One region of the Streptomyces sp. NPDC059897 genome, then DNA from elsewhere that is predicted to be linked to it. Evidence: riboswitches for the same ligand, from Rfam matches in the RefSeq annotation. Region 1 holds a riboswitch; the other holds the start of a gene.

The links. A riboswitch is a leader RNA that binds a small molecule or an ion and turns the genes downstream of it on or off. The one in region 1 is predicted to bind thiamine pyrophosphate.
Region 2: another riboswitch for thiamine pyrophosphate. It lies ahead of thiO (glycine oxidase ThiO); the one in region 1 lies ahead of ACFV9W_RS01110 (purine-cytosine permease family protein).

Annotation. Positions count from the first base shown of each region.
Region 1 covers NZ_JBHWKQ010000001.1:234,064-238,740, forward strand. The annotation lists gene thiM (hydroxyethylthiazole kinase) at 1-579, opposite strand, end outside; gene ACFV9W_RS01110 (purine-cytosine permease family protein) at 635-2,041, opposite strand; TPP riboswitch at 2,031-2,126, opposite strand; gene ACFV9W_RS01115 (family 2B encapsulin nanocompartment shell protein) at 2,542-3,960, shown strand; gene ACFV9W_RS01120 (family 2 encapsulin nanocompartment cargo protein terpene cyclase) at 4,014-4,677, shown strand, end outside.
Region 2 covers NZ_JBHWKQ010000060.1:35,074-39,750, reverse strand. The annotation lists gene ACFV9W_RS36580 (thiazole synthase) at 142-954, opposite strand; gene thiS (sulfur carrier protein ThiS) at 962-1,162, opposite strand; gene thiO (glycine oxidase ThiO) at 1,159-2,355, opposite strand; TPP riboswitch at 2,353-2,466, opposite strand; gene ACFV9W_RS36565 (hypothetical protein) at 2,520-2,867, shown strand; gene ACFV9W_RS36560 (NAD(P)/FAD-dependent oxidoreductase) at 2,987-4,219, shown strand; gene ACFV9W_RS36555 (Rv2175c family DNA-binding protein) at 4,336-4,677, shown strand, end outside.

The DNA.
Region 1 (4,677 bases):
GTTGGCGATACGGGCGGTGCGCGTGCCGTCGGTGACGTAGTCCACGGGGCCGGAAACCGCGACCACGCTGCCCGCCGTGCGCGCGAGTTCCGCTGCCGCACCCTCGGCGTCGCCGACGCCGTGCGAGGCGTCCACGCCCCGGCCGCCGCCTCCCGCGCCGGCGAGCGCGATGATCTCGGAGGCGTTGCCGCGGATCACGGTCGGCCGCAGCGCGAGCAGTTCGGCCGCGAGCGCCGTGCGTACGGGCAGCGCGCCGATGGCCACCGGGTCGAGGACCCACGGCGTCCCGGCTTCGGCCGCGGCCCGCGCCGCCTCGGGCATCGCGGCACGCTGTTCGGCGCGCGGGGTGCCGAGGTTGACCAGCACGCCCGAGGCGACGCGGGCGAAGGGTCCGGCCTCGTCCGGGATGTCGACCATGGCGGGCGCGGCGCCCACCGCGAGCAGGACGTTGGCGGTGAACCCGGTGACCACCGCGTTGGTCAGGCACTGCACCAGCGGTGACTCGCGCTGTACGCGCCCGAGTGCCTGCGCCGCGAAGGCGACGAGGTCATCGGGGCGGCCGGGGGACGTCTCAGGCATGGGGTCGCTCCAAATACGGGAGGTGCCGTGGTTTGTGCGTACGTGAAAGGGCAGGTCAGCCGCGTCGCCGCAGCGGCGCGTACACCGCGGCGGCCACGAGGAACGCCACGTAGTACGACACATCAGCGCCGTGCAGGGCCTCGGCCACCGGACCCACGTACAGGCTGGTGTCCATGAACGGGACCGCCGCGGCGAAGGCCGCCGCGAAAGCGAGCACAGCCGGCCACGCGGGCTGCCGTCGCTCGCGTTCGGCGGCGAGGTCGAGCGGCACACCGGCGCGCGCCTTGGCCCGGGCGCGCCAGTCGACGATGACGATCGCGACGAAGCCGGGGATCCAGTACCCGACGAACAGCAGCACATTCTGGAACCGCGCGGTGGTGTCGGCGTCGTGCATCCACAGCACGAGCGGGAAGCCGAGGACGGCGGCGAGGGCGGCGGCCACCGGGCGCGGGATGCGCACGCCGATGGTCTGCAGGGCGAGCGAACCGCTGTAGTCGTTCATGGCGTTGCTGCACAGCGCGGCAAGCGCCACGGCGAGCAGCCCGAATCCGCCGAGCACTCCCCCGCCGAGGATCTTGTCGACCCCGGCCGCCGTCTGGTCGGTGAGCACGGAGGCTCCCCATAGGCCGAGCGCCTGGACGGCCACGAACGACACCAGCAGGCCGAGCAGCGTGTACCAGAACATGCGCGTACGGGAGGTGGCGGCGGGCAGGTAGCGGCTGAAGTCGCTGGCGTACGGCGCCCAGGACAGACTGAGGCTCAGCGCGATGGTGCTGGTCAGGACGAAGGCACCGACGCGGTCGGCGCCGTGCACGGAGGCGTGGGCCGCGGGGTGCACACCGTCGAGCATCCGCCAGGCGATGAGCGCGAAGGCGGCGCCGAGCACGAAGGTCATGACGATCTGCAGCCGGTGGATGGCCTCGTAGCCGAACACACCGAGCAGCCCCTGGGCGAGCAGCATGACGAGGACGCCGGCCCAGAACGGCCAGCCGAGCAGCCGGGCCAGCGCCTCACCGCCGAACAGGCCGATCAGCGCGTCCCAGGCGATGGACGACAGCCACTGGAGCACGCCGGGCAGCGCGACGCCCCGCCCGAACGCGAGCCCGGCGAGCGGGAGTTGGCCCGCTCCGGTGCGGCTCCCCCACGTCCCCAGGTATGCGGTCGGCACCGCGCCGATCAGGGTGCCGAGCACGACGGCGGCGAGCGCGGTGGCGAAGTCGAGGCCGAGGGCGATGCCGACGGTGCCGGTGAAGACGCCGGTCATCGTCAGGTTCGGGGCGAACCACACGGTGAACAGGCGACCGGCGCCGCCGTAGCGGTTGGCTTCGGGGACCGGTTCGATGCCGTGCCCCTCGATGCCGAAGTCGCCGGGGGCCGCGGGCATTCGCCCGTCGAAGGCGCCGCTCTCGCGGTCGACAGGCAGGCCACTGCCACTGCCACTGGAAACATGCGTCACAGGCATGAGACATCCCTCCGCCAGTACGAACTGGTTCAGGTTCGACGGGTGTGTTCTCAGCCCTCTGGTCGGGGCACCCCGTGTCCGGTTACGGCCGCCAGCGTAACGCGGTGGCGCGGCGTGTCGCACGGGAGGGTTCCGGTTCCGTCGCGTCCGCCCGTACTTCGCGCGCTACAGGGTCGGCAATGCGGAGCTCTGTGGCAACTGGCCGACTTCTGTCGGTTTCGCGGCGCCGCGACGCGCTCCCGCCGCGTGACATCACGGTCGGCGCCCGCTCGGGCGCTCCGGGGAAACCGGCCGAGATCCGTCGGTCGCCGGGCAAACACCGACCGGACTCGATCATCGTATCGAGTTAATGCCACCGGCTTTCCTTGGCCGGGCGGGCGAGACGGCCCTTACGGTGATTCTGGTTCTGGACGCATTACCGCCGAATTTTTCACCTTTCCTTCTTCTGTCCCGTAGTAACGGGCATGCGCGCTTTCGCCCGACCAAGGAGAGCTCACTCGATGACCGTTGACTCGACCACCCCGGACACCGCGTCGGTGCCGCCGCAGCAGACCAGCCTGGGCACGGCGGCCGCCCGCAATCTCGCCACCACCACCAAGTCCGCCCCGCAGATGCAGGAGATCACCTCGCGGTGGCTGCTGCGGATGCTGCCCTGGGTGGAGACCAAGGGCGGCGTCTACCGGGTCAACCGCCGCCTGACCTACACCGTCGGCGACGGCACCATCGAGTTCATCCAGGACGGCGGCGACGTCCGCGTGATCCCCCGCGAACTCGGTGAACTGGCCCTGCTGCGCGGCTTCGACGACGTCGAGGTGCTGACCGCGCTCGCCGACCGGTGCGTACAGCGCGACTTCCGGGCCGGCGACACACTGGTCGAGCGCGGGGCACCGGCGGACAAGCTCCACCTCATCGCCCACGGCCGCATCAACCAGTTCTCCGAGGGCGAGTACGGCGACGAGGTCGCGCTCGACGTCCTCGCCGACGGCGACCGCTTCGGCGACAACGCGCTCCTCGACGAGGACGCCCGCTGGGAGCAGACCGTGGTCGCCGAGACCTCGGGCACCCTCCTCACCCTCTCGCGCGCCGACTTCGCGTCCGTGCTGTCCTCGGCGCCGCCCCTGCAAGAGCACATCGACGAGTTCAAGTCGCTCGCGAGCCGGGGCCAGAATCACCGCGGCGAGGCGGAGATCCCGATGTCGGCGGGCCACGTCGGGGAGCACGAACTGCCCGGCGCGTTCGTCGACTACGAGGCGAAACCGCGCGAGTACGAGCTCTCGGCCGCCCAGACGATCCTGCGGGTCCACACCCGGGTCGCCGACCTCTACAACGAGCCGATGAACCAGACGAAGGAGCAACTGAGGCTCACCGTCGAGGCGTTGCGTGAACGCCAGGAACACGAGCTCGTCAACAACCGGGAGTTCGGCCTGCTCCACAACGCCGACTTCAAGCAGCGCCTCCAGCCGCACTCGGGCCCGCCCACCCCGGACGACCTGGACGAGCTGCTGTGCCGCCGCCGCGGCTCGAAGTTCTTCCTGGCACACCCCCGCACGATCGCGGCGATGGGGCGCGAGTTCAACGCCCGCGGCCTGTACCCCGACCACGTCGACCTCGGCGGCCAGCAGGTCCCGGCCTGGCGCGGGGTGCCGATCCTGCCCTGCAACAAGATCCCGGTCACCAAGGAACGCACCAGCTCGATCCTCTGCATGCGTACCGGCGAGGACAACCAGGGTGTCATCGGCCTGCACCAGACGGGTCTGCCGGACGAGTACGAGCCGGGCCTGTCGGTCCGGTTCATGGGCGTCGACGACCAGGCCATCACCAAGTACCTCGTCAGCACCTACTACTCCGCCGCGATCCTCGTGCCGGACGCGGTCGGTGTGCTGGAGAACGTGCAGATCGGCCGCTGGCCCAGCAGGTAGCGGGGCAGGACCGCAGCCGCCCGTACCGCCAAGGAGCCCTCAAGGAGACATGGATGCCCCCGCCTGAGCCGACACCTCCGCAGTCGAGCCTGCCGGAAGCGGCCACCCGCTTCGGGGCGCAGGTCCTGGCCGACGCCGCGGCCCGCGCCCGCGACATCGGCGCCGTCACGGGCGGCCCGCCGCGCGTGCCCGCGCAGGCCGTCGAGATCCCTGCGGTCGAGGTTCCGGCGCCTCAAGTACCGGCCGCAAGCGGGAACTTGGAGCGGCTGCTGCGCGGGCCCAGCGGCCTCGGCACGGCGGGCCTGCGGCTCACTGCGCGCGAGGAGCCGCCGACACACCAACCGGCGACGCCGACAGGCGCCGCCGCGAAGGGCCGCCCCGTTCCCGGCCTGTACCACCACCCGGCGCCGGACCCCGATCCCGTACGGGTCGCGGAGGTCAGCCGCCGGATCAAGGCCTGGGCGCTGGACGAGGTCGACCTGTACCCCGACGACTGGGAGGAGGAGTTCGACGGGTTCTCCGTGGGCAGCTACATGGTCGGCTGCCACCCCGACGCACCCAGCGTCGACCACATCATGATCGCCACCCGCCTGATGATGGCGGAGAACGCGCTGGACGACTGCTACTGCGAGGACCACGGGGGCTCGCCGGTCGGCCTCGGCTCCCGCCTACTGCTGGCACACACCACCCTCGACCCGCTGTACACGACGCAGGAGT
Region 2 (4,677 bases), on a different contig from region 1:
TGTACGAGGAGTGACCGACACCCAGCTTCCGTGCGGTGCGGCCGGGGCCGTACTGCAGCAGACCTGTGACCACCTGTACGGCACATCAAGCCCCGCTCTTGGACGAGAGGCCGCGGGGTCCGGGGCAGAGCCCCGTGTCCGTCACACGGCGCGGGCCGCCGAGAACGCCGGGCGCTCCGGATCAAGCACCGCCCGCCCCTCCGAAGGAGAAGACGCCTCCGCGAAGTGCCGCTTCGGAATCCGCCCGGCCCGATACGCGAAGCGGCCCGCCTCCACCGCGTGCCGCATGCCCTCGGCCATGAGGACCGGCTCCTGCGCGCGGGTCACCGCCGAGGCGAGCATCACACCCGCGCAGCCGAGTTCCATGGCGAGCGTCACATCGGAGGCCGTGCCCGCGCCCGCGTCCAGGATCACCGGTACGCGCGCGTGCTCGGTGATCAGCTGGAAGTTGTGCGGATTGCGGATGCCGAGCCCGGAGCCGATGGGGGAGCCGAGCGGCATGATCGCCGCGCAGCCGACGTCCTCCAGTTTGCGGGCCAGGACCGGGTCGTCGTTCGTGTACGGCAGCACCGTGAAGCCGTCGTCCACCAGCGTCTCCGCCGCGTCGAGCAGCTCGATCGGATCGGGCAGCAGGGTCCGCTCGTCGGCGATGACCTCCAGCTTCACGAGGTCGGTGCCGAGCGCCTCGCGCGCGAGGCGGGCCGTCAGGACGGCCTCGCGCGCGGTGAAGCAGCCGGCCGTGTTCGGCAGCACCCGGATGTTCAGCTTCTCCAGGACGGAGAGCACCGATCCGTGCACGTTCGCGTTCACGCGGCGCATCGCCACGGTGGTGAGTTCGGTCCCGGAGGCCACCAGGGAGCGCTCCAGGACGTCGAGGCTGGGGGCCCCGCCCGTACCCATGATCAGGCGTGAGGAGTACGGGTCGCCCCCGAGGACGAAAGTGTCGTCGGCCATGGACGGTTCAGCCTCCTTGGACGGCCGTGAGCACCTCGACGCGGTCTCCTTCGGAGAGCGCCGTGGCGGGCCATTGGGTGCGGGGGACGACGGTTTCGTTGAGCGCGGCGGCGACGCCCTGGGGCGCCGTGGTGAGCGTGCTGACCAGGAGGTCGAGCGTGGCGCCCGCGGTCACCGTGCGCGGCTCGCCGTTGACGTGGACGTTCATGCGGGCTGCTCCAGGAGGGCGGTGCCGAAGCGTTTCGGCGTGAACGGGCGGGCCTCTTCCGGCAGTTCACCGGTGGTCAGGGCGTGCGCCATGGCGTCGCCGGTGACGGGCGTCAGGAGCACGCCGTTGCGGTAGTGCCCGGTCGCCAGGAGGAGGCCCGGCAGGGCGGTCGGCCCCAGGAGCGGAGCGTTGTCGGGGGAGCCGGGGCGCAGGCCCGCGCGGGTCTCGGTGAGCGGGAGTTCGGTGATGCCGGGGACGAGCTCGTGGGCGTCCCGCAGGAGTTCGTAGACGCCGCCCGCGGTGACCGTGGTGTCCCAGCCGAGCTCCTCGCTGGTCGCGCCCACCACGAGCTCGCCGTTGACGCGCGGCACCAGGTAGATGCTGCCGCCGCGCACGACCGCGCGGACGGTGCGGCTGAGGAAGGGCGCGTACCGCTTGGGCACCGTCAGGCGCAGCACCTGGCCCTTCACGGGGCGCACCGGCGGGAGCACCGCGTCGGGCACGCCCGCGAGCTGCCCGGCGCGGCTGCCCGCCGCCAGGACCACCTGGTCCGCGGCGAGTTCGGTGCCGTCGGCGAGGACAGCGCCGCTCGCCCGGTCGCGGACGACACGGAGCCGCTCGGCCCATGACCGGTGGAAGGTCACGCCGGAGCGCTCGCAGGCCGTCACGAGGGCGCCCGCGAGCCTTCTCGGGTCGATCTGGTGGTCCCCGTCGACCCGCAGTCCGCCGCGCACGCCCGGCGCGAGCATCGGTTCGAGGCGGCGGCAGTCGCGGCCCGAGAGCCACTCCGATTCGAGCCCCGACTTCGTCTGCAGCGCGTGCAGTTCGCGAAGGTGGGCGCGGTCGTCGGAGTCGAGCGCGACCGCGAGCGTGCCGCAGGCGCGGTAGCCGAGGTCCTGCCCGGTGGCCTCGGACAGCTCGGCCGCGAAGCCCGGGTAGCGGCGCGCGGACTCCAGGTTCAGGCCGAGCAACGTCTGCTCGCCGTGGTGCAGTTCGGTGACGGCGGCCAGCATCCCGGCCGCCACCTGGGCGGCCCCGCCGCCGGGTTCGGGGTCCGCGACCGCGACGGACAGGCCGCGCTGCGCGGCCCGCCAGGAGGTGACCAGACCGATGATGCCGCCACCGACGACGAGGACGTCGCTGGTGTGCGAACGGTCGCAGGAGTGCGAATGAACGGATGGCGTCGACGACATGGGCGTCAAGCCCCTCCCTTCGCCGGTATGACCCGGATCAGGTTCGGACGGTCGAAGGCCGCTCCAGCCTCCCTCTCAGCCCGCTGCGTACGGGCTCCCGCGAGTGCTCTACGTTGGCCACCCTAGCCGTTCACCGCGACCCCCAGTAAGGGAGCCTCGAACCTGTGTCCCGATCTCTCGACGGCCTCGTGATGTCCCCCGTCGCCGACCAGGCGCCCGGTCAGGTGGGCACCCGCACCCGCTTCACGTACCGGGAGCGGGACGGCCGGGTCTCGGCCGACTACGCGGGCGGCGATGTCGTCGAGGGGCACCTCGTGGGGACCCGCTCCGGCGACCGGCTCGACTTCCGTTACGTCCAGCTGAAGACCGACGGGACCACTTCCTGCGGGCACTGCGTCTCGACCGTGTCCGAGCTCCCGGACGGCCGGGTGCGCCTCGACGAGACCTGGGAGTGGGAGTCGCAGGACGGCAGCGGTACCAGCGTGGTCGAGGAACTTCCCGGCCGGGCGTGAACTCCGGAGTGCCGTCCCGACCTTGATCGCTAAACCGCCTGGACATGTGCAGGACGTCACGGCGCGGGAGTGGCCCGCACCGCTGACCGACGCAAGATCAGGTGCCTAAGGTTGATCCCGTGAGTGAGCAGCGGAGCGGGAGCGGAGCGCCTTCGGGGCAGCGGAACGTCGTCATCGTGGGCGCGGGCATGGCCGGTGTGCAGACCGCCGTGGCGCTGCGCGAACAGGGCTTCACCGGCGCCGTCACCCTGCTCGGCGCCGAGCCCCACCAGCCGTACGACCGGCCGCCGCTGTCCAAGGCGGTGCTGCTCGGCAAGGCCGAGGGCTCGGCCTTCGACGTGGACTTCGAGGCGCTCGGCGTCTCCCTGGAGCTCGGCCGCGAGGTGACCGGCCTGCGGCCCGGCGACCACGAGCTGGACACGGCCGAGGGCCCGGTCCCGTACGACGTGCTGGTCGTCGCGACCGGCGCCGAACCCGTCCAGCTGCCCGGCTCGGGGTCCGCCCCCGGAGTGCACCTGCTGCGCACGCTCGACGACGCCGAGCGGCTGCGGCCCGTCCTCGCCGAGCAGCACGACGTGGTGGTCGTGGGCGCCGGCTGGATCGGCGCCGAGTTCGCCACCGCCGCCCGTGAGGCAGGCTGCCGGGTCACGGTCGTGGAGGCCGCCGAGCGGCCGCTGGCCGGGGCGCTGCCCGCCGAGATCGCCGCCCCCATGGCGGCCTGGTACGCCGACGCCGGAGCCCAGCTGCGCACCCACGCGCGCGTGGAGCGCATCGAGCCGGGCGTCGTGGTCCTGGACGACGGCACGCGGCTGCCCGCGGGAGCCGTCGTCGTCGGCATCGGCGCCCGCCCGGCCACCCGCTGGCTGGCCGGCTCCGGGATCGAGCTCGGCGCCCACCGGGAGGTCCTCGCGGACGACGGGCTGCGCACCTCCGTGCCCGACGTGTACGCGGTGGGCGACTGCTCCTCGTTCCCCTCGGGTCGCTACGGGGAGCGCCTGATGGTCCACCACTGGGACAACGCGCTGCAGGGGCCGCGCACGGTGGCGGCCAACATCGTCGGCCTGACCCCGGCGGTGTACGACCCGGTGCCCTATTTCTGGTCCGAGCAGTTCGGCCGGTTCGTGCAGTACGCGGGGCACCACGAGGGCGCGGACGCGACGGTGTGGCGCGGCGACCCCGCCGGTGCCGCCTGGTCGGTGTGCTGGCTGCGCGACGGGGCCCTGGTGGCGGTGCTCGCCGTCGGCAAGCCGCGCGACCTGGCCCAGGGGCGCAAGCTCATACAGTCGGGGACCCCGCTCGACCCGGAGCTGCTCGCGGACCCGGCCCGTCCGCTGAAGTCCGCGGTGGCGTGAGTCCGTCACCCCGCGGGCCGTCCAAAGCGTGACAGAAGGGGTGAATCGGGAGGGATCGTGGTCCATCCGCACCGGCTCGGCTTCCGAGTGTCAGTCCGGGATGGCACGCTTGTCCTGTGACCGAGATTGACGCAAAGATCGATGCTCTCGTCCCCGCCTGGCTCACCCTCCCCGACATCGCGGAAATGCTCGATGTCGAGGTGACGCGTGTGCGGCAGCTGGTCAAGGAAGGCCAGCTGATCGCCGTGCGCCGCGGTGAGAACAGGGCACTGCACGTGCCCGCCGCCTTCATCGACGGCGACAAGATCGTCAAGGGGCTCGTCGGCCTCCTGACGGTCCTGAGGGACGACGGCTTCAGCGACGAAGAGATGCTGGAATGGCTCTTCACCCCCGACCCGAGCCTGCCGGGCACGCCCGCGCAGGCCTTGAGCGAGAATCGCGGCACGGAGGTGAAGCGC